One region of the Streptomyces sp. NPDC090032 genome, then DNA from elsewhere that is predicted to be linked to it. Evidence: riboswitches for the same ligand, from Rfam matches in the RefSeq annotation. Region 1 holds a riboswitch; the other holds the start of a gene.
The links. Region 1 has a riboswitch for cobalamin ahead of ACIPWY_RS39230 (ribonucleoside-diphosphate reductase subunit alpha). Riboswitches for the same ligand answer to the same signal wherever they lie in the genome.
Positions count from the first base shown of each region.

Region 1 (10,976 bases):
TCGGCGGCTATCACATTCCGGCCGGTGCCGACATCGTCTACAGCCCGTATGCGATGCAACGCGATCCGCGGTCCTTCCCGGACCATCTGGAGTTCGACCCCGACCGCTGGCTGCCGGAGCGCGCCGCGGAAAGCCGGCAGAGCGCGATGATGCCGTTCAGCGTCGGCAACCGGAAGTGCCCCGGCGATCACTTCAGCATGGCCGAACTGGCCATCATCCTGGCCACGGTGACGCCCCGCTGGCGACTGGTTCCGGCCGCGGAGACGGACAGCACGCCCCGGATCGGGATCACGCTCCAGCCCAAGCGGGCGCTGCTGCGGGTGGAGGAGCGCGGCACGGCCTAGGAGTCCACGCCGGGTGCGCGGGGGCAGATCGGCCCCGCGCACCCGGCATGATCCGAACGACAGGCCCCTAGGCCGCGGACCGTACCCGGAACGTCCTGCGGAACGCGTTCGGCGTCGTGCCCAGCGCCTTCATGAACTGATGACGCATCGCCGCCGCGTTGCCGAAGCCGGTGCGGCCGGCGATCGACTCCACCGTCTCGTCCGTGCCCTCCAGCAACTCCTGCGCCAGCAGCACCCGTTGGCGGAGCAGCCAGCGGTACGGCGTCGTCCCCGTCTCCTGGTGGAAGCGGCGCGCGAAGGTGCGCGGCGACATATGGGCGCGCGCCGCGAGTTCCTCGACCGTGAGCGTCTCGTCCAGATGCGCCTCCATCCAGGCCAGTACGCCCCCCACGGTGTCGCAGGGAGTGACGGGCAGCGGGCGCTCCACGTACTGGGCCTGGCCGCCGTCGCGGTGCGGCGGGACCACCATGCGGCGGGCGATGGCGTTGGCGACCTCGGCGCCGTGTTCCTCGCGGACGATGTGCAGACAGGCGTCGATACCGGCGGCGGTGCCCGCCGAGGTGATGACCGGCCCCTCGTCGACGTACAGGACGTCGGGGTCGACCCGGGTGCGCGGGAACGCGACGGCGAGTTCGTGCGCGTACCGCCAGTGCACCGCGCAGCGGCGGCCGTCGAGCAGTCCGGCCGCGCCGAGCACGAAGACGCCCGAGCAGACGCTGAGGACCCGGGCGCCCCGGTCGACGGCCCGGCGCAGCGCGTCGAGCAGCTGGGGCGGGTAGTTGTCGCGCATGCTCGCGGCCGGCACCGCGATGAGGTCGGCCTCCTCCAGGCGCTCCAGGCCGTGCGGCGTGGAGACGGTGAAGCCCGCGTGGGTCGACAGGGTCGGCCCGTCGGCGGACGCCACAGCGAAGTCGTACACGGGGAGTCCGGCCTCGCTCCGGTCGAGGCCGAACACCTCGCAGACGACGCCGAGTTCGAAGGGGTGGACACCGTCGAGCAGCACTGCGGCCACGTTCTTCAGCATGCCGTCCAGTGTGCCGCATGCTTGGCAGTAATTCGAGGGTCAGTGACAGTCCTGCCACTGCCGGATGGGCCCGCGGAGGACGAAAGTAGAGGACATGAACACAGCGATGAACGCCCTCACCGTCCTCTTCGTCTTCCTCCTCCTGGCCGCCCCGTCCCTCTACGGGATCGCCCGCGACCGCCGGATCGACCGGCAGATCCGCCAGGCCCGGCGGGACGCCCAGGACCCGTCCCGCCGAGCCGAGTTCACGACTGTCGCCTAGAAGTCCTCGTCGAAACCGACCGAGCCCTCCACCGCGACCTGGTACGCCGACGGCCTGCGCTCGAAGAAGTTCGTCAGTTCCTGGACGCCCTGGAGCTCCATGAAGGAGAACGGGTTCTCCGAGCCGTAGACCGGCGGGAAGCCGAGGCGCTGGAGACGCTGGTCGGCGACGCACTCCAGGTACTGGCGCATCGACTCGGTGTTCATGCCGGGCAGACCCTCACCGCACAGGTCGCGGCCGAACTGGAGCTCCGCCTCGACGGCCTCCTTCAGCATGTCGGTGACCTGCTGCTGGAGTTCGTCGTCGAAGAGGTCGGGCTCCTCCTTGCGGACGGTGTCGACGACCTCGAACGCGAAGTTCATGTGCATCGTCTCGTCGCGGAAGACCCAGTTGGTGCCGGTCGCCAGGCCGTGCAGCAGGCCGCGCGAGCGGAACCAGTAGACGTACGCGAAGGCGCCGTAGAAGAACAGGCCCTCGATGCAGGCCGCGAAGCAGATCAGGTTGAGGAGGAAGCGGCGGCGGTCGGCCTTCGACTCCAGGCGGTCCAGCTTCTCGACCTCGTTGATCCACTTGAAGCAGAACTGGGCCTTCTCGCGGATGGAGGGGATCTCCTCGACCGCGTCGAACGCGGCCGCGCGGTCCTCCGGGTCGGGGAGGTAGGTGTCCAGAAGGGTCAGATAGAACTGGACGTGCACGGCCTCCTCGAACAGCTGGCGCGATAGATACAGGCGCGCCTCGGGGGAGTTGATGTGCTTGTACAGCGTCAGGACCAGGTTGTTCGAGACGATCGAGTCACCCGTCGCGAAGAACGCGACCAGCCGGCCGATCATGTGCTGCTCGCCCGGCGACAGCTTCGCGAGGTCGGCGACGTCCGAGTGGAGGTCGACCTCCTCGACGGTCCAGGTGTTCTTGATCGCGTCCCGGTAGCGCTCGTAGAAGTCCGGGTAGCGCATGGGACGCAGGGTCAGCTCGAAGCCCGGGTCGAGGAGGTTCTTCTCGGAGTTGGTGGTGGAGCTCATTACTGGCAGGCCTCGCAGGACTCGGGGTTTTCCAGGGAGCAGGCGACGGCGTCGGGGTCGGCGGCCTGCTGGGCGGGGATCGGGGCGGCGGACGCCGCGCGCGCGATCCGCGTCGCCGGGCGGGAGCGCAGGTAGTACGTCGTCTTCAGACCCGACTTCCAGGCGTACGCGTACATCGACGAGAGCTTGCCGATGGTGGGCGTCTCCAGGAACAGGTTCAGGGACTGCGCCTGGTCGAGGAACGGCGTGCGGGCCGCCGCCATGTCGATGAGGCCGCGCTGCGGGATCTCCCACGCCGTGCGGTACAGCTCGCGTACCTCGGCCGGGATCCAGCCGAAGCCCTGCACGGAGCCGCTGGACTCGCGCAGCGCCTCACGGCTCTGGGCGTCCCACACGCCGAGCCGCTTGAGTTCCTGGACCAGGTAGGAGTTGACCTGGAGGAACTCGCCGGAGAGCGTCTCGCGCTTGAACAGGTTGGAGACCTGCGGCTCGATGCACTCGTAGACACCCGCGATGGACGCGATCGTCGCGGTGGGCGCGATGGCGAGCAGCAGGGAGTTGCGCATGCCGGTCCTGGCGATACGTTCCCGCAGCGCCGCCCAGCGGTCGGGCCAGTTGAGCTCCACGTCGTAGTGGTCGGGGTGCAGTACGCCGCGCGCCGTGCGGGTCTTCTCCCAGGCGGGGAACGGGCCGATGGGGGTCCCCCCTGCACCGGAGCTCGTCGAAGGCGCTTGGGGGCGCTCGGCGAGGTCGGCGGACGCCTCGTACGCGGCGAGCATGATGCGCTCGGCGATCCGCGTGGACAGGGCCTTCGCCTCGGGGGAGTCGAAGGGCAGCTTCAGCTGGAAGAAGACGTCCTGGAGGCCCATCGCGCCGAGGCCCACCGGGCGCCACTTGGCGTTGGAGCGGCCGGCCTGCTCGCTCGGGTAGAAGTTGATGTCGACGACGCGGTCGAGGAACGTGACGGCCGTGCGGACGGTCGCGTCCAGACGCTCCCAGTCGATCTCCCCGTCCTGTACGAATGCGCCGAGATTGACGGACCCCAGGTTGCAGACCGCGGTCTCGCCGTCGTCCGTGACCTCAAGGATCTCGGTGCACAGGTTCGAGGAGTGGACGACGTTGCCGGGCTCCGCCGTCTGGTTGGCGGTGCGGTTGGCGGCGTCCTTGAAGGTCAGCCAGCCGTTGCCGGTCTGCGCCAGGGTGCGCATCATGCGGCCGTACAGCTCGCGGGCCGGCATCGTCTTCTGCGCGAGCCCGGCGGCCTCCGCCGCGCGGTAGGTGGTGTCGAACTCCTCGCCCCACAGGTCGACGAGGTCGGGCACGTCGGACGGCGAGAAGAGCGACCACGTGCCGTCGTCGGCGACGCGGCGCATGAACTCGTCCGGGATCCAGTGCGCGAGGTTCAGGTTGTGGGTGCGCCGGGCGTCCTCGCCGGTGTTGTCCCGCAGCTCCAGGAACTCCTCGATGTCGGAGTGCCACGTCTCCAGGTAGACGGCCGCGGCGCCCTTGCGCCGGCCGCCCTGGTTCACGGCCGCGACGGACGCGTCGAGGGTCTTGAGGAACGGCACGATGCCGTTGGAGTGCCCGTTCGTGCCGCGGATCAGCGAACCGCGCGAGCGGATGCGCGAGTACGAGAGTCCGATGCCGCCCGCGTGCTTGGACAGGCGTGCCACCTGGTGGTAGCGGTCGTAGATGGAGTCCAGCTCGTCGAGGGGCGAGTCGAGGAGGTAGCAGGACGACATCTGCGGGTGGCGGGTGCCGGAGTTGAAGAGGGTCGGCGACGACGGCAGGTAGTCGAGGCGGCTCATCAGCCGGTACAGGGAGGCGACTTCGTCGAGCGCGTGGACCGAGGCGTCCTCGGCGAGGCCGCACGCGACGCGCAGCATGAAGTGCTGCGGGGTCTCGACGACCTGCCGGGTGATCGGGTGGCGCAGCAGGTAGCGGCTGTGCAGGGTGCGCAGTCCGAAGTAGCCGAAGCGGTCGTCGGCGCCCTCGGCGACGGAGGTGGCGACGAGCGCGTCGAGGCGCTCGGCGTGCAGCGCCACGAAGTCGGCGGTGCGGTCGGCGATCAGGCCCTCGCGGTGCCCCACCGCGACGGACTCGGTGAACGAGGTGACGCCCTGCGAGGCGGCCTCGTCGGCGATGCTGATCGTCAGGAGCCTGGCGGCGAGCCGCGAGTACGCCGGGTCCTCGGAGATGAGGCCCGCGGCGGCCTCGGTGGCGAGGGAGCGCAGCTCGGCGGTGATGCCGGAGTCCGCCACTGCGGACCTGCCGCGCAGCGCGGCGGCGGCGACCTTGCCCGGGTCGGTGTCCGGGAGGTCGGCGGTCAGTTCGGTCAGGGTGCGCAGCAGCGCGGTTCCCGGGGCGTCGTGCTGTTCGGGGTTCCCTGCCAGCTCTGAGGCCGGTTCGGCGGGCGCGATGGTCACGTGGAGCTCTCCCTCGCTCGGCTCTGGGCCTGGCGGGAGGAGGGCACGGGGGCATGGCGGGGCCCGCGTCACCGGCCCACTCCACGAGACCCGGACGTCGTCATACCCGGGCCGGACGGCTCGGGCAGGGCTGTCGACAGGTCCTCGGACTTCACGTATGCGTGCATACGTACACCGTTGCGGGACAGTTCCGGACTTGCACCGGATTCCCCTGCGACGACAGCGAGCATGAGCATACATCTTGTGCCGGTCGACTGGCACAAGCCCACATCTTGTGTCGGATAGGCTCGCGCCGGCTTGGCGGGGATCGACGGGGGAGCGCGGCATGACGGGCTGGAGAGGGCAGTTGGGCGCCCTGGCGGCGGTCGTCGTCCTTGCGGCGGGGCGCGGCGCGGGCGGCCGTGGCGGCGCGGCGGGCCGGCGAGCGGCTCTACGGCACGCGGACGCAGTAGGGACCCACAGCACGACGCCCTCCCGTACGCGGGGTACGGGAGGGCGGTGATCAGGAGAGGGTCTGGGTCAGTGCGCGGACCCGGCCGTGGCCGGCGGGAGTTCGACCGCGACGCCGGGGTCGCCCGCGTCCGCCGTGTAGTCCGCCGGGGACGTCTCGTCGATGCCCTCAGGGGCCTTGAACGCCTTCAGGGCGAAGGTGAGGACCACGGTCACCACCACGTTCAGGACGAACGCCGTGAGGCCGATGTAGCCGATCTCGCCGATGCCGGGGATCTCCTTGGCGCTGCCGCCGAAGTGCTTCTGCGTCGGCGAGGCGACCCCGTACGCGGCGAGCGTGCCGTAGACCATGCCGACCGCCCAGCCGGCGAGCAGCGCCCAGCGGTGGAACCAGCGGGTGAACAGGCCGCCGACGAGGGCCGGCATGGTCTGGAGGATCCAGATGCCGCCCAGGAGCTGGAAGTTGATCGCGACGGTCTTGTCCATGGTGAGGACGAAGGCGAGCGCGCCCACCTTCACCAGGAGGGAGACCAGCTTGGAGACCTTGGTCTCCTGCGCGGGCGTCGCGTTCGGCCTGATGAAGTCCTTGTAGATGTTGCGCGTGAACAGGTTCGCCGCCGCGATCGACATGATCGCCGCGGGCACCAGCGCACCGATGCCGATGGCCGCGAACGCGACGCCCGTGAACCAGTCGGGGAACATGTTCTCGAAGAGCTGCGGGATCGCCAGCTGCCCGTTCTGCACCTTGATCCCGGCCGCGATCGCCATGAAGCCGAGCAGCGCGAGCAGGCCCAGCATCAGGGAGTACAGGGGCAGGATGGTGGTGTTGCGACGGATCACGTTGCGGCTGCGCGAGGACAGCGTCGCCGTGATCGAGTGCGGGTACATGAAGAGCGCCAGCGCCGAGCCGAGGGCCAGCGTCGCGTACGTCCACTGCCCGGCCGGTGCCGGGGCGAGCGATCCGACCGGCTTGCCCGTGGCCGGGTTGGGCGTCGCGAACTTCTCGTTCGCCGCGTGGAAGATGGCGTCGAAGCCGCCCAGCTTGATCGGGATGTAGATGATCGCGACGGCGATGACGAGGTAGATCAGACCGTCCTTGACGAACGCGATCAGCGCGGGGGCCCGCAGACCCGACGAGTACGTGTACGCGGCGAGCACCGCGAACGCGATCAGCAGCGGCAGGTCCTTGATGAACCAGTTGGTCGACTCGTCGCCGCCGACGCCCATCACGTCCAGGACGGCCTGGATGCCGACCAGTTGGAGCGCGATGTACGGCATCGTGGCGAGGATGCCCGTGATGGCGACGGCCAGGGACAGACCCTTGGAGCCGAAGCGGCCGCGCACGAAGTCGGAGGTCGTCACGTAGCCGTGCTTGTGCGACACCGACCACAGGCGCGGCAGGAAGGTGAAGATCAGCGGGTAGACGAGGATCGTGTACGGCACCGCGAAGAAGCCGGAGGCGCCGGCCGCGTAGATCGCCGCAGGGACGGCCACGAAGGTGTAAGCGGTGTAGAGGTCGCCGCCGAGCAGGAACCAGGTGACCCAGGTGCCGAACGAGCGTCCGCCCAGGCCCCACTCGTCGAGGCTCTGCTCGTTGTCGGACCTGCGCCAGCGCGCGGCCAGGAAGCCCATGACCGTGACGGCGATGAAGAAGAAGATGAAGACGCCGAGCGCGACGCCGTTGACTCCGCCGTTCATGCCTGCCCACCCGTCTTCCGGGCGCGCTGGTCACGCTGCCACAGCTTGTACGCGATCATCGTCAGCGCCGTGGAGATGAGGACCCACAGCATCTGGTACCAGTAGAAGAACGGAATACCGATGAAGGTCGGGTCGACCTTCGCGTAGGAGCCGACCCAGAGCATCGCCACGAACGGTGCGACGAGGCACAGGGCAATGACCACTCGCACCGGTGTGACCACCGGCCGTTTCACTTCAGGCACATCCGACATACGGCGGTCCGTCCCCTCGCTGATCCCGCTTATCTCATGCTTAACGTGGCGGAAATCTAGGCGACGATCTCGTCGTATGGAACCCCCGTCCGGATAACGGACAAAGCGTGGCCGACATGCCGTTCATGTGCCGACTTCTCGGGTCGGCACAAGCGGATTCGCGTACGGCGCCCGTCAGTCCGTCGGGCGCTTGAGGCGGGCCACGAACTTGTAGCGGTCGCCCCGGTACACCGAGCGCACCCACTCGACGGGCTGGCCCGTTCCGTCCACGGAGTGCCGCGACAGCATCAGCATGGGCAGACCCACGTCGGTGCCGAGCAGGCCCGCTTCGCGCGGGGTGGCCAGCGAGGTCTCGATGGTCTCCTCGGCCTCGGCCAGGCGTACGCCGTAGACCTCGGCAAGCGCCGTGTACAGGGACGTGTACTTGACCAGGGAGCGGCGCAGCGCGGGGAAACGCTTGGCCGACAGATGGGTCGTCTCGATGGCCATCGGCTCGCCGCTCGCGAGGCGGAGCCGCTCGATGCGCAGGACGCGCCCGCCCGCCGTGATGTCGAGGAGCCCGGCGAGGGAGTCGTCGGCGGTCACATAGCCGATGTCCAGAAGCTGTGAGGTGGGTTCCAGGCCCTGGGCGCGCATGTCCTCGGTGTACGAGGTCAGTTGCAGCGCCTGCGAGACCTTGGGCTTGGCGACGAACGTCCCCTTGCCCTGGATGCGCTCGAGCCGGCCCTCGACGACCAGCTCCTGAAGGGCCTGGCGCACGGTCGTGCGGGAGGTGTCGAACTCGGCGGCGAGGGTGCGCTCGGGCGGGACCGGGGTGCCCGGGGGCAGCGTCTCGGTCATGTCCAGCAAGTGCCGCTTCAGGCGGTAGTACTTGGGCACACGCGCGGTGCGGCCCGCTGCGGGTGCCTCCGCCGTCGTGGCGCCGCCCGCATCGGTTCCGCTGCTGCCCGCATGGGTGCCCATGGCCCGCCTTCCCGGCTCCTGTGGTGCTGCCGTCACCGGCTCCTCCGTCTGTTGCGGCTCACATGGTGGCACGGCCCTCCCTGCGGGAGCCGTGCTCCCTCAGGTGTCGGTCCGATAACGGACGCGACAGCCCTTCTTATACACCCTTGACACCCCTAAAGGTCTAGGCCAAGCTCCCCGTACTGGTCTACACCATTAAAGACCAGGTCCCAGTCCCACGTGCAGTACCACGTCGAGTTCGTTGCGTTCGTCGTATCCGTCGTTGTGGGCGGGGGGTTGCTGGCATCCCTGAGGAGGGTGACGTGAAGCGCAGGCTCATTGCGGCTATCGGTGTCGCGGGCATGTTGGTTTCGATCGCGGCTTGTGGCAGTGGTGATGACGGCGGCACGGACAAGAAGGCCGGCGCCGACGGGTACAAGGGCCAGACGCTGACCGTGTGGGCCATGGACGGCTCCACGCCGGACACCTGGCAGAAGGACGTCACGGCGGCCTTCGAGAAGAAGACCGGCGCGAAGCTGAAGATCGAGATCCAGCAGTGGAACGGCATCCAGCAGAAGCTGACCACCGCCCTGTCCGAGGAGAACCCGCCCGACGTCTTCGAGGTCGGCAACACGCAGACCCCCGCCTACGCCAAGACCGGCGGCCTCGCCGACCTCTCCGACCTCAAGTCCTCGATCGGCACCGACTGGGCCGAGTCGATGAACAAGTCCGCGGTCTCGGACGGCAAGCAGTACGCCGCCCCGTGGTTCGTCGTGAACCGCGTCGTCATCTACAACAAGAAGATCTGGGCCGACGCAGGCATCAAGGAACTCCCCAAGACCCGCGACGAGTTCTACAAGGACCTCCAGACCATCGGCAAGAAGACGGACGCCGAGCCGATCTACCTGCCCGGCCAGAACTGGTACCACTTCGTCGGCCTGACCATCGGTGAGGGCGCCGAGCTCGTCAAGAAGGACGGCGACAAGTACGTCTCCAACCTGGCCGACCCCAAGGTGGGCGCCGCCATGGAGACGTACAAGAAGTTCCAGGCCCTGTCCAAGGCCCCCAAGGACAAGGACGAGGCCACCCCGCAGCAGGCCGAGGTCTTCGCCAAGGGCAAGACCGGCTCCTTCATCGGAATGGGCTGGGAGTCCGCCCTCGCCATCAAGGCCAACCCGAAGATCGAGAAGGAGATCGGCTACTTCACGGTCCCGGGTGCCACGGCCGACAAGCCCGAGGGCGTCTTCCTCGGCGGCTCCAACCTCGCCGTCGCCGCGGGCAGCAAGAAGCAGGACCTCGCCAAGGAGTTCCTGAAGATCGCGCTCTCCGACCAGTTCGAGGGCCAGCTCGCCAAGGAAGGCGGCGTGATCCCCAACAAGGAGGCGCTGCAGTCCAACCTCAAGGGCAACGCCGCCGCCGAGGCCGCCGCTCCCGCCGCCGCCGGCGGCGGCACCACCCCGCTGATCCCGGAGTGGGCCCCGGTCGAGAACGCCCCCAACCCGGTCAAGACCTACATGACCGCGGTGCTGAAGGGTAAGTCCCCGGCCGCTGCCGCCAAGCAGGTCGAGGCCGAGTTCAACAAGCGCCTCTCGCAGAAGCAGTAAGGCAGCAACAGACCCCGCGCGGACGGAGAGCGTCGATACGCACTCCGCCCCGCGGGGTTCACGGCGTCCCGGCAGGCCCAGAAAAGAGATGGCGAGCATGACCGTGCAGACCGAACGGCCGCCCTCCGGTCCGGCGGAGGTCCGACAAGCCGACGGCGGGGGATCCGGCGGACCGAGAAAGCAGGCCCGCGCACGGGCCGGGGTGTTCGCGCCCTATCTGCTGCTGCTTCCCGCGGTCGCGGCCACCGTGCTGCTCCTCGGCTGGCCGCTGCTCAAGGACGGGCTCCTGTCGTTCCAGAACCTCAACATGGGGCAGCTGATCCAGCATGTCACCGAGTGGAACGGCTTCGACAACTACCAAGAGGTACTGACCAGTTCGGACTTCTGGCGGGTCACCGGACGCTCCATCGTCTTCACCCTCGTCAACGCTGTCCTGATCATGGTGATCGGCACCCTCGTCGGCCTGCTCCTCGCCCGGCTCGGCAAGCGCATGCGCGTCCTGCTCCTCGTCGGGCTCGTGCTCGCCTGGGCGATGCCCGTCGTCGCCGCGACCACCGTCTACCAGTGGCTGTTCGCGGAGCGCTTCGGCGTCGTCAACTGGGTCCTCGACAAGCTCGGCTGGCACTCCATGGCCGACTACAGCTGGACCGGCAGCCAGATGTCGACGTTCTTCGTCGTCACCGTACTGATCGTCTGGATGTCGATCCCGTTCGTCGCGATCAACCTCTACGCCGCGACGACCACCATCCCCAAGGAGCTCTACGAAGCCGCGTCCCTGGACGGCGCCGGCCCCTGGAAGAGCTTCCTCTCGGTCACGCTGCCGTATCTGCGGCCCTTCCTCTACGCGACGACGTTCCTGGAGATCATCTGGGTCTTCAAGGCGTTCGTCCAGGTCTTCACGATCAACGGCGGCGGCCCCGACCGGCTCACCGAGATCCTGCCCGTGTATGCGTACA
Region 1 is NZ_JBIVFF010000027.1:2,495-13,470, forward strand. Features, by position in the region: gene ACIPWY_RS39210 (cytochrome P450) at 1-344, shown strand, start outside; gene ACIPWY_RS39215 (helix-turn-helix domain-containing protein) at 412-1,368, opposite strand; gene ACIPWY_RS39220 (hypothetical protein) at 1,463-1,630, shown strand; gene ACIPWY_RS39225 (ribonucleotide-diphosphate reductase subunit beta) at 1,627-2,649, opposite strand; gene ACIPWY_RS39230 (ribonucleoside-diphosphate reductase subunit alpha) at 2,649-5,075, opposite strand; cobalamin riboswitch at 5,193-5,343, opposite strand; gene mctP (monocarboxylate uptake permease MctP) at 5,595-7,223, opposite strand; gene ACIPWY_RS39240 (DUF3311 domain-containing protein) at 7,220-7,474, opposite strand; gene ACIPWY_RS39245 (GntR family transcriptional regulator) at 7,649-8,437, opposite strand; gene ACIPWY_RS39250 (extracellular solute-binding protein) at 8,740-10,020, shown strand; gene ACIPWY_RS39255 (sugar ABC transporter permease) at 10,118-10,976, shown strand, end outside.

Region 2 (10,976 bases), on a different contig from region 1:
AGCCCGTCGGCGGTGGCTGGGCCGATGGTGGCTGGGCCAGGAGCGGGTGTGCCGGTTGCGGATATGCCGGTAGCGGGCTGGGTCATCTGCGCAGGCTCCGGGTGCGGTACAGGACGAGGACGAAGGCCGGTACGCCGATCAGCGAGGTCACCACGCCGACCGGCACCTCCTGCGGGTCGAGGACCGTGCGGGCGAGGGTGTCCACCCACACGAGGAAGACCGCACCGGCCAGTGCGCTCACCGGCAGCAGCCGTGCGTGGCCCGGGCCGGCCAGGGCCCGCGCCGCGTGCGGCAGGACCAGGCCGACGAAGCCGATCGCACCGGCCGAACTGACCAGTGCCGCCGTGAGCAGGGCGGTCGTGCACAGCAGGACCAGGCGCGTGCGGGCCACGTGCACGCCGAGGGACGCGGCCGCGTCCTGACCGAACGCGAAGGCGTCGAGCGTACGGGCGTGTCCGACGCAGATCACGAGCGCCGCCAGGAGCAGCGCCAGGCACAGGTTGACGTCGCTCCAGCCCGCCCCGCTGAGCGAGCCGAGCAGCCAGAACAGGACGCCGCGCGTCGTCTCGGCGTCCGCCGCCGTCAGTACGACGACGGAAGTGAGTGCGGAGAACAGCTGCATGGCGGCCACGCCGGACAGCACCACGCGGTCGGTGGAGCCGCCGAGGGCCTGGCTGAGCGCCAGGACCAGCGCGAAGGAGAGGACCGCACCGAGGAAGGCGCCGCCCGAGACCGACAGGGCACCGCCGCCGACGCCTAGTACGACGACGAGGACCGCGCCGGTCGAGGCGCCGGAGGAGACGCCGAGGACGAAGGGGTCGGCGAGCGGGTTGCGCAGCAGTGACTGCATCACGGCGCCGCACACCGCGAGTCCCGCGCCGCACACGGCGGCCAGCAGGGTGCGCGGCAGCCGCAGGTTCCACACGATGCCGTCGCGGATGGGGGTCAACCCCGGTTCGCCCAGGCCGAGATGGGAGATCACCGCCGACCAGACATCGGTCATGCCGATGTCGGCGGGGCCGATGGTGATGGCCACGGCCACGGAGGCGATGAGTACCGCGAAGCCCGCCGGCCAGGCGAGCACGCCGCGCACCACATGAAGTCGCCTCCCGGCAGCGGAGGACGGCGCCGCCTCCACGCTCATCCGGCGAGGCCGAACGCCCGCAGCTTCGCGGCGACCTGCTCCACGCCTTCCACCGTACGGATGGTCGGGTTCATGGCCTGCCCGCTGAGCAGCACGTACCGCTTCTTCTTCACCGCGGTCATGTTCCTGGTCACCGCGTTGGACTCGAGGAACTCGATCTTCTTGGCGGCGGATTCGGCGGTCTGTGAACGGCGCGTCAGGTCACCGATGACGAGGACGTCCGGGTCCCGGTCGGCGACCGTCTCCCAGTTGATCTGGGGCCACTCGTCGCGGGTGTCGTCGAAGACGTTCTTCGCTCCGACCTCGCGGGTGATGACGCCGGGGGCTCCGCAACAGCCCGCCATATAAGGGGAGTCGGAGTTGGCGAACCAGTACAGGAGTGTCGTCCGGGAGGCGTCGATGCCGCCGGTGGCCTTCTTCACGCGGGCTTTGAGTGCGGAGACGAGCCGTTCGCCCCGTTCGCGCACATCGAAGACAGCGGCGAGATCGCGGACTTCGCCGTACACCGTTTCCATGCCGAGGGTCTTGGTGCGCGCGCCGTCTCCGCCGCCGCTGTTGTCCTTGCCGGCGCAGTCGGAGGGTGAGAGGTACGCCGGTACACCCAGTTTCGCGAACTGGTCGCGTGGCGCCACTCCGCCCTTGCTCAGCGTGGCGCCGAACGACGCGGCGACGAAGTCCGGCTCGGCGTCCAGGACCTTCTCGAACGACGGGTAGCGGTCGGCGAGCCGCTGGACCTTCGCGTTCTCCTTCTCGAGTCCCTTCATCACAGGGTCGGTCCAGGTTCCGGTGCCGGCCATGCGGTCACCGAGGCCGAGGGCGAGCATGATCTCGGTCGAGCCCTGGTCAAGAGAGACGGCACGCTCGGGCGCCGTCTTCACCTCGACCCGCGCACCACAGTTGTCGAGTACGACGGGATATCCGTCGGCGCCGCCTCGCGCTGCCGGTGTGCCGGCGGATCCGCCGCTGCCGCAGGCGGCCAGAGCGAGCATCCCGGCGAGACAGAGCGCGGCACGGGATATGAGGCGACGCGAGCCATGGGGTGGGGCGGAGTTCGCGAAGAACACGGGGACTTCCTCGATGTCGAGGGCTCATGCGCGGAGCCCGGTCGCACGGTCTCCCCCGCCGCCCCGACCGGAGCCCGCGAAGGCTGCCAGCAGGTCTTCGGACTCGGGATCACGCGGACGAGGCGCCTTCCCGGACCGTGTGCCGTCCAGTGGCCGATGCCCCGCCCGTCACCCTCACCGCTGCGCGTCAGCTCCGGATTCGCACCGGATTCCCTGACACATACCTGTCCGAGCTCCCGCAATGCGGGGCAGACGGGCATGAGTTCGACTGGCCTTGGAAAGCTACCACGGCGTCCCAAAACAGACCGCGGCCCCTTCTCCGAGGGGCGCCGCGGTACGGGACGGGTTCGCGCGGGACCGTCCCGCGTGCGTAGGGTGACCGGTGCAGCTGGTTCGCCCCGTCCGCCAGGCGGGAGCGTCGTAAGAGGGAACCCGGTGGGAATCCGGGACTGCCCCGCAGCGGTGAGCTGGAACGACCGCCGTCACACGCACTGGCCCGATGGATCGGGCTGGGAAGCGACGGCCAGTAGGTGTCCGCCCGACATCGGGGGGACGTGCCCGCGAGTCCGAAGACCTGCCCGTTGCCCGCGCGTGAACCATTCGCGCGCGGATATCCCGGTGACCTCGTGGGCGGGTCGGCGTACACATCGAACGGGCGCGCGTGCCCTGCCGTACGCGACCGCGCCGTCCGGTCCGTGTCACTCTTCGCGCTCGCGTCCCGTCGCCGGGATCTCAGGGATTCATCTCGCGAAGGAGATCTCCGTGACCACCAAGTCCGCAGCCGCGGCAGCACGGGCCACCGTGTACGGCTACCCCCGCCAGGGCCCCGCCCGCGAACTCAAGAAGGCGATCGAGGGCTACTGGAAGGGCCACGTCGACGCCGACACCCTCCGCGCCACCGCCGCCGGCCTGCGCCGTGCGAACTGGCACGAACTCGCCGACGCGGGCATCGGCGAAGTCCCCACCGGCGACTTCTCGTTCTACGACCACGTCCTGGACGCCACCGTCATGGTCGGCGCCATCCCCGAGCGGCACCGCCCGGCCGTCGAGGCCGACGCGCTGGACGGCTACTTCGCCATGGCGCGCGGCACGCAGGACGTGGCGCCGCTGGAGATGACGAAGTGGTTCGACACCAACTACCACTATCTCGTACCGGAGTTGGGCCCCGGGACGGTGTTCACGGCCGACTCCACCAAGCAGGTCGCCGAACTCGAGGAAGCCCTCGCCCTGGGTCTGCCCGCCCGGCCCGTCCTCGTCGGCCCGGTCACCTATCTGCTGCTCGCCAAGCCCGCGCCCGGGGTGGCCGCCGGCTTCGAGCCGCTGACCCTGCTCGACCGTCTGCTGCCGGTCTACGCCGAAGTCCTCGCCGATCTGCGCGAGGCGGGCGCCGAATGGGTACAGCTCGACGAGCCCGCGCTCGTCCAGGACCGCACGCCGGCCGAACTGAACGCCGCCAGGCGCGCCTACCGCGACCTCGGCGCGCTCACCGACCGGCCCAAGATGCTGCTCGCCTCGTACTTCGACCGGCTCGGCGACGCGCTGCCCGTCCTGGCCGGGGCGCCGGTCGAGGGGCTCGCCCTCGACTTCACCGAAGCGGCCGCCGCCAACCTCGACGCCCTGGCCGCCATCGGCGGACTGCCCGGCAAGCGCCTGGTCGCAGGCGTCGTCAACGGCCGCAACATCTGGGTCGACGACCTGGAGAAGTCGCTGGCCACACTCGGGACCCTGCTCGGCCTGGCCGACCGGGTCGACGTGGCCGCCTCCTGCTCCCTCCTGCACGTCCCCGTCGACGCGGCTCTCGAACGCGACATCGATCCGCAGATCCTGCGCTGGCTCGCCTTCGCGCGCCAGAAGACCGCCGAGATCGCCACCCTCGCACGCGCTCTGACGCAGGGCACCGACACGATCTCGGCCCAACTCGCCGCCAACCGCGCCGACCTGGCCTCCCGGACCACCTCCGCCCTCACCCACGACCCGCACGTGCGGGCTCGCGCCGCGGCGGTCAAGGAGGCCGACGCCCGACGCGCGCAGCCGTACGCGGAACGGGCGGCGGCCCAGCGCGGCAGCCTCGGCCTCCCGCTGCTGCCGACGACGACCATCGGCTCGTTCCCGCAGACGGCGGCGCTGCGCACCGCACGGGCCGGGCTGCGCGCCGGACGGATCGACGCCGCCGCGTACGAGGAGCGGGTCAGGGCCGAGATCCAGGAGGTGATCTCCTTCCAGGAGAAGGCCGGCATCGACGTCCTGGTGCACGGCGAACCCGAACGCAACGACATGGTGCAGCACTTCGCCGAGCAGCTCACCGGCTATCTGGCCACGCAGCACGGCTGGGTGCAGTCGTACGGCACGCGCTACGTCCGTCCGCCGATCCTCGCCGGTGACATCTCGCGCCCCGAACCGATGACGGTGCGCTGGACGACGTACGCCCAGTCGCTCACGGGCCGCCCGGTCAAGGGCATGCTCACCGGTCCCGTCACCATGCTCGCGTGGTCCTTCGTACGCGACGACCAGCCGCTCGCCGACACCGCGCGCCAGGTGGCCCTGGCCCTGCGGGACGAGGTGAACGACCTCGAGGCGGCCGGGACTTCGGTGATCCAGGTCGATGAGCCGGCCCTGCGCGAGACCCTGCCGCTCCGGGCGGCCGACCGCCCGGCCTACCTCGCGTGGGCGACCGAGGCGTTCCGGCTCACCACGAGCGGGGTCCGGCCGGACACCCAGGTGCACACCCACATGTGCTACGCCGAGTTCGGGGACATCGTGCAGGCGATCGACGACCTCGACGCCGACGTCATCAGCCTGGAGGCGGCCCGGTCGCACATGCAGGTCGCGCGCGAGCTGGCCGCCCATGGCTACCCGCGCGAGGCCGGGCCCGGCGTGTACGACATCCACTCGCCGCGCGTACCCGGCGTCGACGAGGCGGCGGCCCTGCTGCGCAAGGGACTTGAGGCGATCCCCGCCGAGCGGCTGTGGGTCAACCCCGACTGCGGGCTGAAGACGCGCGGCTGGCCCGAGACCCGTGCCTCCCTGGAGAACCTGGTCGCGGCGGCCCGTACGGTCCGCGGGGAACTCTCCGCGTCCTGATCCCGGGGTGAGACTGTCCGGGCGGTGGGCATCGTGTCCCGCCCGGACAGCCACGCACAGAGGGTCATCCCTCAGCCGCGGTACGTCTCCAGCAGCCGCAGCCACACCTCGCTCACCGTCGGATAGGACGGGACCGCGTGCCACAGGCGGTCGATGGGGACCTCGCCCGCGACCGCGACCGTCGCCGAGTGGACGAGTTCGCCGACACCCGGGCCGACGAAGGTCACGCCCAGGAGGATCTCGCGGTCGAGGTCGACGATCATGCGGGCCCGGCCGCGGTAGCCGTCGCCGTACAGGCCGGCGCCCGCCACCGAGGCGATGTCGTAGTCGACGGCGCGCACGCGGTGGCCCGCCGCCTCGGCCTCCGCGAGGGTGAGGCCCGCCGAGCCTGCCTCGGGGTCGGTGAAGACGACCTGCGGGACGGCCGAGTGGTCGGCGGTCGCCGCGTGGGCGCCCCACGGGTCCGTCTCCAGGAGCGGGACGCCCTGGGCGCGGGCCGCGATGGCCGCGCCCGCGATACGGGCCTGGTACTTGCCCTGGTGGGTGAGGAGCGCGCGATGGTTCACGTCCCCGACCGCGTACAGCCAGGTGCTGCCCTCGACGCGGAGGCTGTCGTCGACGGGGAGCCACGAGCCGGGTTCGAGGCCGACGGTCTCCAGGCCGATGTCCTCCGTACGGGGCGCGCGGCCCGTGGCGAAGAGGATCTCGTCGGACTCCAGGGTCGAGCCGTCGTCCAGGGTGGTGACGACGGTGCCGTCCTCCCGGGTGACCCCCTTCACGGAGACTCCGGTGCGCACCTCCGCGCCGACCTCGACGAGGGCCTGGGTGACCAGCTCGCCGGCGAAGGGTTCCATCCGGGGCAGCAGCCCCGTGCCCCGTACGAGCATCGTGACCTGCGAGCCGAGCGCCCGCCAGGCTGTGGCCATCTCCGCGGCGACGACTCCGCCGCCGACCACGACGAGGCGGCCGGGCACCTTCTGGGCGCTGGTGGCCTCGCGGCTCGTCCACGGCTCGACGTCGGCCAGACCGGGGAGGTCGGGGAGCGCGGCGCTCGTGCCCGTGCAGACCGCGACGGCGTGCCGGGCCGTGAGGACGTGCCCGGTGCCGTCGGGCCCGGTGACGGTGACCCGGCGGGGTCCCGCAAGGCGGCCCTTGCCCCGGTAGAGGTCGGCGCCGATGGACTCCAGCCAGCCCACCTGGCCGTCGTCCTTCCAGTGTGAGGTGTACTCGTCACGTCGGGCGAGGACCGGGGGCACGTCCAGCGGACCCTGCACGGATTCCCGCAGGCCGGGCAGGCGCCTCGCGTCGGCCTGGGCGATGACCGGGCGCAGCAGGGCCTTGCTCGGCATGCACGCCCAGTAGGAGCACTCGCCGCCGACCAGTTCGCTCTCCACCACCGCGGCACTGAGGCCCGCCGCGCGTGCCCGGTCCGCGACGTTCTCCCCGACCGGCCCGGCGCCCAGAACCACCACGTCGTACGTGTTCTCATCCGTCATGGGCCCCAGTCTGGTCGTAGGTGTGCGCCGTGGCCACACGGGTACGTGCGCGGAATACGTCCGATACCGGGACCGTTGTGAACAACGGCTTCAGCACCGCAACCAGGAAGCAGGAAGAGGGCACATCATGAGCAGCACCACCGTGGAGCTCACCAAGGAGAACTTCGACCAGACGGTCACGGACAACGGGTTCGTGCTGATCGACTTCTGGGCATCGTGGTGCGGGCCGTGCAAGCAGTTCGCGCCCGTCTACGAGAAGACGGCGGAGGCCAACCCGGACCTGGTCTTCGGCAAGATCGACACGGAGGCGCAGCCGGAGCTCGCGTCGGCGTTCGGTATCCAGTCGATCCCGACGCTGATGATCGTCCGCGACCAGGTCGCCGTGTTCGCCCAGCCCGGGGCGCTTCCGCAGGAGGCCCTGGACGACGTGATCGGCCAGGCCAGGAAGCTGGACATGGACGAGGTGCGCAAGTCGATCGCCGAGCAGCAGGCCAAGGCGGGCGAGGACGGCGCGGGCGGCGCGGACGGCACGCCGGCCTGACGACACCCCCCATTACCGACCCCTACCGACACCCCCATACCGACGGCCGCCGGGCCCGTACTTCCGTACGGGCCCGGCGGCCGTTTCACACGCACGTGCGCCGGGGGGCAGACACTCGCGTGCGCCGGATCAGAACGGATAGCCCGCCACGTCGCCGCGCACCGTCGTCCACCGGGTCTCGGTGAACGCCTCGATGTTCGCCTCGCCGCCGAAGCGGGCGCCCGTGCCGGACGCCGCGACCCCGCCGAACGGGGCGACCGCCTCGTCGTTCACCGTCTGGTCGTTGATGTGGACGATGCCGGTCGGGATGCGTTCGGCGAGGTCGAGGCCGCGCGCCGGGTCGCGGGTGAGGATGCCGAGGGAGAGGCCGTACGGGCTCGCGGCGGCCAGCGCTGCCGCCTCGTCGGCGTCGGCGAAGGACCGGACGGGTGCGACGGGGCCGAAGACCTCCTCGGCGTACGCGGGGGTGCCGTCGTCCACGCCCGCGAGGACCGTCGGCCGGTAGAAGAGGTCGCGGTGCGTGCCGCCCGCGGCGAGCTTCGCCCCCGCGGCGGCGCTGGCCTGAACCAGGCCGTGGATCTTGGCGAGTTGGGCCGCGTCGATGACGGGGCCGAGGTGGACCGGTTCGCGGTGCGGGTCGCCGACGGCGAGGGAGTCGGCCTTCGCGGCGAGACGTTCGACGTACTCCTCGTAGAGCGAGGCGTGGACGAGGTGGCGGCCGGTCGTCATGCAGATCTGGCCCTGGTGGAAGAAGGAGCCCCAGGCCGCGGTGGAAATGGCGGCGTCGAGGTCGGCGTCCGCCAGGACGATCAGGGCGGAGTTGCCGCCGAGTTCCAGGTGCGCGCGCTTGAGGTGGCGCCCCGCGGCCTCGCCGACGGCCCGGCCCGCGCCGGTGGAGCCGGTGAAGGAGATGACGGGGACGTCCGGGTCGGCGACGAGCGCCTGGCCCGCGTCCGCCCCGCCGGGCAGCACGTGGAGGACGTCCTGGGGCAGCCCCGCGGCGGTGAGAACGGCGGCCAGGGCGAGCCCGCCGCAGACCGCCGTGCGCGGGTCCGGCTTGAGGACGACGGCGTTGCCGAGGGCGAGGGCCGGGGCGACGGAGCGGATGGAGAGGATGAGCGGGGCGTTGAACGGGGCGATGACGCCGACGACACCGGCCGGGACGCGGCGCGTGTACGAGAGGCGGGGCGCCTCGGTGGGCAGGACCTGGCCGATGGGGCGGGACGCGAGGGCGGCGGCCTCGTAGCACTCCTGGGCGGCGACGTGCAGCTCGAAGTCGGCCTTGCCAGGGATGGATCCCGACTCGCGCACGAGCCAGGCGCGCAGCTCGTCCGCGTGCTCGGTGAACAGGTCGCCTGCGCGGCGCAGGACGGCGGCGCGCGCGAAGTGGGGCTGCCGGGCCCAGTCGCCCTGGGCCGCGGCGGCGGCCTTCGCGGCGGTGCGGACGTCGTCCGGGGAGGCGAGCGTGACGGTGGCGAGGCGCTCGCCCGTGGCGGGCTCCGTGACCGCGTGCTCCTCGCCCGACAGCGGGCGGGCCTGCCAGGTCTTCGGGTCGAGCAGGGACATGCCGGATCTCCGATCGGTCACTGATCTCCGGGGCGGCGCGCTGGGCGGCGCACCGACCCATGTTGTTGAGCACGCAACATCCTAGTTGCGTGGGACATGCGGGCCCCGGCCGTCAGGTCGACTGCCGGGCCACGACGCGGGCCCGGAGCATGTCGTGCGACTCGGTCACGGCGCCAGGGTCGCGTACCAGACGGTCGACGAGCGCGGCGAGCTCCTGCCCGGACGGCAGCTCGATACGGACCGTGCTCAGCCGGGGCCGCAGCAGCCTCCCGAGCATCAGGTCGTCCGCGCCCATGACAGCAGTCTCCTCCGGGATGCCGACGCCCGCGTCCTGGAGCGCCCGCATCAGGAGCATCGCGTACTCGTCGTTGTACGCGAAGACGGCGTCGAGCTCCGACTCCCGGATTTTCGGCACCAGTTGGGACGCCGACTCCTCGTCGTAGGTGAGGGGCAGCGCGAAGACCTCGGCGCCGGTGCCGAGGACCGCGTTCCGTACGCCTTCGAGGCGCGGCCGCGCGAAGTGGTCGAGGCCCGGCTCCGTCGGCAGCACGACGCCGATGCGGCGCCGGCCGCGTTCGACGAGGTGGGCGCCCGCGCTGCGGCCGACCTCCCGATGGTCCATGAGCAGCGCGTGCGCACCCTCCGCGCGCTCCGGGCCGAGCGTGATGACGGCCCTGGCGCCGGAGCGCCGGAGCACCTCGACGCCCTGAACACCCAGGTCGGGGGGTGTGAGCACGGCGACCGGGCGCAGCTCCGCCCAGGCGCGCGCCGCGTCGTCGCCGCGCAGACTCACGCTGCCGTACTGAACGACCGTGTAGTCGAGGCCGCCCAGCGCCCACTGGAGGTCGTTGAAGAACGCGTTGTAGAGCGGTCCGACGGGGACGCTCGGTGCGGGCATCAGGACGATGCGGGTGTGTCCGGCGCGCAGGCTGCGGGCCGCCGCGTGCGGCACGTAGCCGAGTTCCTTCGCGGCCTCGTGGACACGGCGCCGGGTGGGTTCGCTGATTCTGACGGCACTGGTGTTGTTCAGGACGTAGCTGACGGTGGCGCGCGAGACCCCGGCGTGGCGGGCGACGTCGGCGCTCGTCGGCGCCGGGCTCGGCGCGGCGGACTCCCGTGATGTGCGGGCGGACTGCGGCTTCGGTATCTGCACCATGACGCCCCGCATCTTTCCAGACGGGTGCGGCCGGGCTCCGGGCCGGGCATACCGGTTCCGGCCAGCGACCGCTAGCGTGCGTGCACTCAAGCCTTTCGATGTCCCGTAGTTCCGAACTCCGGAAGCCCGGAGGTTTCCGAAGTTTCCGAAGTCCCGAAGTTCCGTACGAGGAGGTGGCCGCATGGTGTCCGACCGTGCCGCCGGGCTCGCCGCGACCGCCCGCGCGCTCGCCGACGGGGACGTGTCGTCACGCGTCCTAGTCGAGGAGGCCCTGGCGCGCATCGAGGCGACACAGCCCGCCCTGAACGCGTTCCGCACCGTCCGCGGGGAGGCGGCTCTCGCCGAGGCGGACGCCGCGGACCGCGAACGCGCGGCGGGCGAAGGCACGTCAGGAGGCAGCCGGCCGCTGCTCGGCGTGCCGCTGGCCGTGAAGGACGACATGGACGTGGCGGGCGAGCCGACCGCGTTCGGCTGCCCCGGCGACTTCCCGCCGAAAACGAAGGACGCGGAGGCCGTACGCCGGCTGCGCGCGGCGGGCGCCATCGTGATCGGCAAGACGAACACGTGCGAGCTGGGGCAGTGGCCCTTCACCGAGGGGCCCGCGTTCGGCGACACCCGCAACCCGTGGAATCACGGGCACACGCCCGGCGGTTCGTCCGGCGGCTCGGCGGCAGCCGTCGCCGCGGGCATCGTCCCGGCCGCGCTCGGCTCGGACGGGGCGGGCAGCATCCGTATCCCCGCCGCGTGGACGCACCTCGTCGGCATCAAGCCGCAGCGCGGCCGGATCTCCACGTGGCCCTGGGCGGAGGCGTTCCACGGCATCACCGTGAACGGCACGCTCGGCAGGACCGTGGAGGACGCCGCGCTGCTCCTGGACGCGGCGAGCGGTTCGCACGACGGCGACCTGCACCGTCCGCCGCGGATCGGG
Region 2 is NZ_JBIVFF010000002.1:332,694-343,669, reverse strand. Features, by position in the region: gene ACIPWY_RS05290 (ABC transporter ATP-binding protein) at 1-86, opposite strand, end outside; gene ACIPWY_RS05285 (iron chelate uptake ABC transporter family permease subunit) at 83-1,144, opposite strand; gene ACIPWY_RS05280 (ABC transporter substrate-binding protein) at 1,141-2,133, opposite strand; cobalamin riboswitch at 2,279-2,481, opposite strand; cobalamin riboswitch at 2,630-2,784, shown strand; gene metE (5-methyltetrahydropteroyltriglutamate--homocysteine S-methyltransferase) at 2,971-5,289, shown strand; gene ACIPWY_RS05270 (dihydrolipoyl dehydrogenase family protein) at 5,361-6,785, opposite strand; gene trxA (thioredoxin) at 6,913-7,326, shown strand; gene ACIPWY_RS05260 (aldehyde dehydrogenase family protein) at 7,456-8,892, opposite strand; gene ACIPWY_RS05255 (LacI family DNA-binding transcriptional regulator) at 9,005-10,048, opposite strand; gene ACIPWY_RS05250 (amidase) at 10,230-10,976, shown strand, end outside.
Region 2: linked by a shared signal. The riboswitch ahead of ACIPWY_RS05280 (ABC transporter substrate-binding protein) and the one ahead of ACIPWY_RS39230 (ribonucleoside-diphosphate reductase subunit alpha) in region 1 are both predicted to bind cobalamin.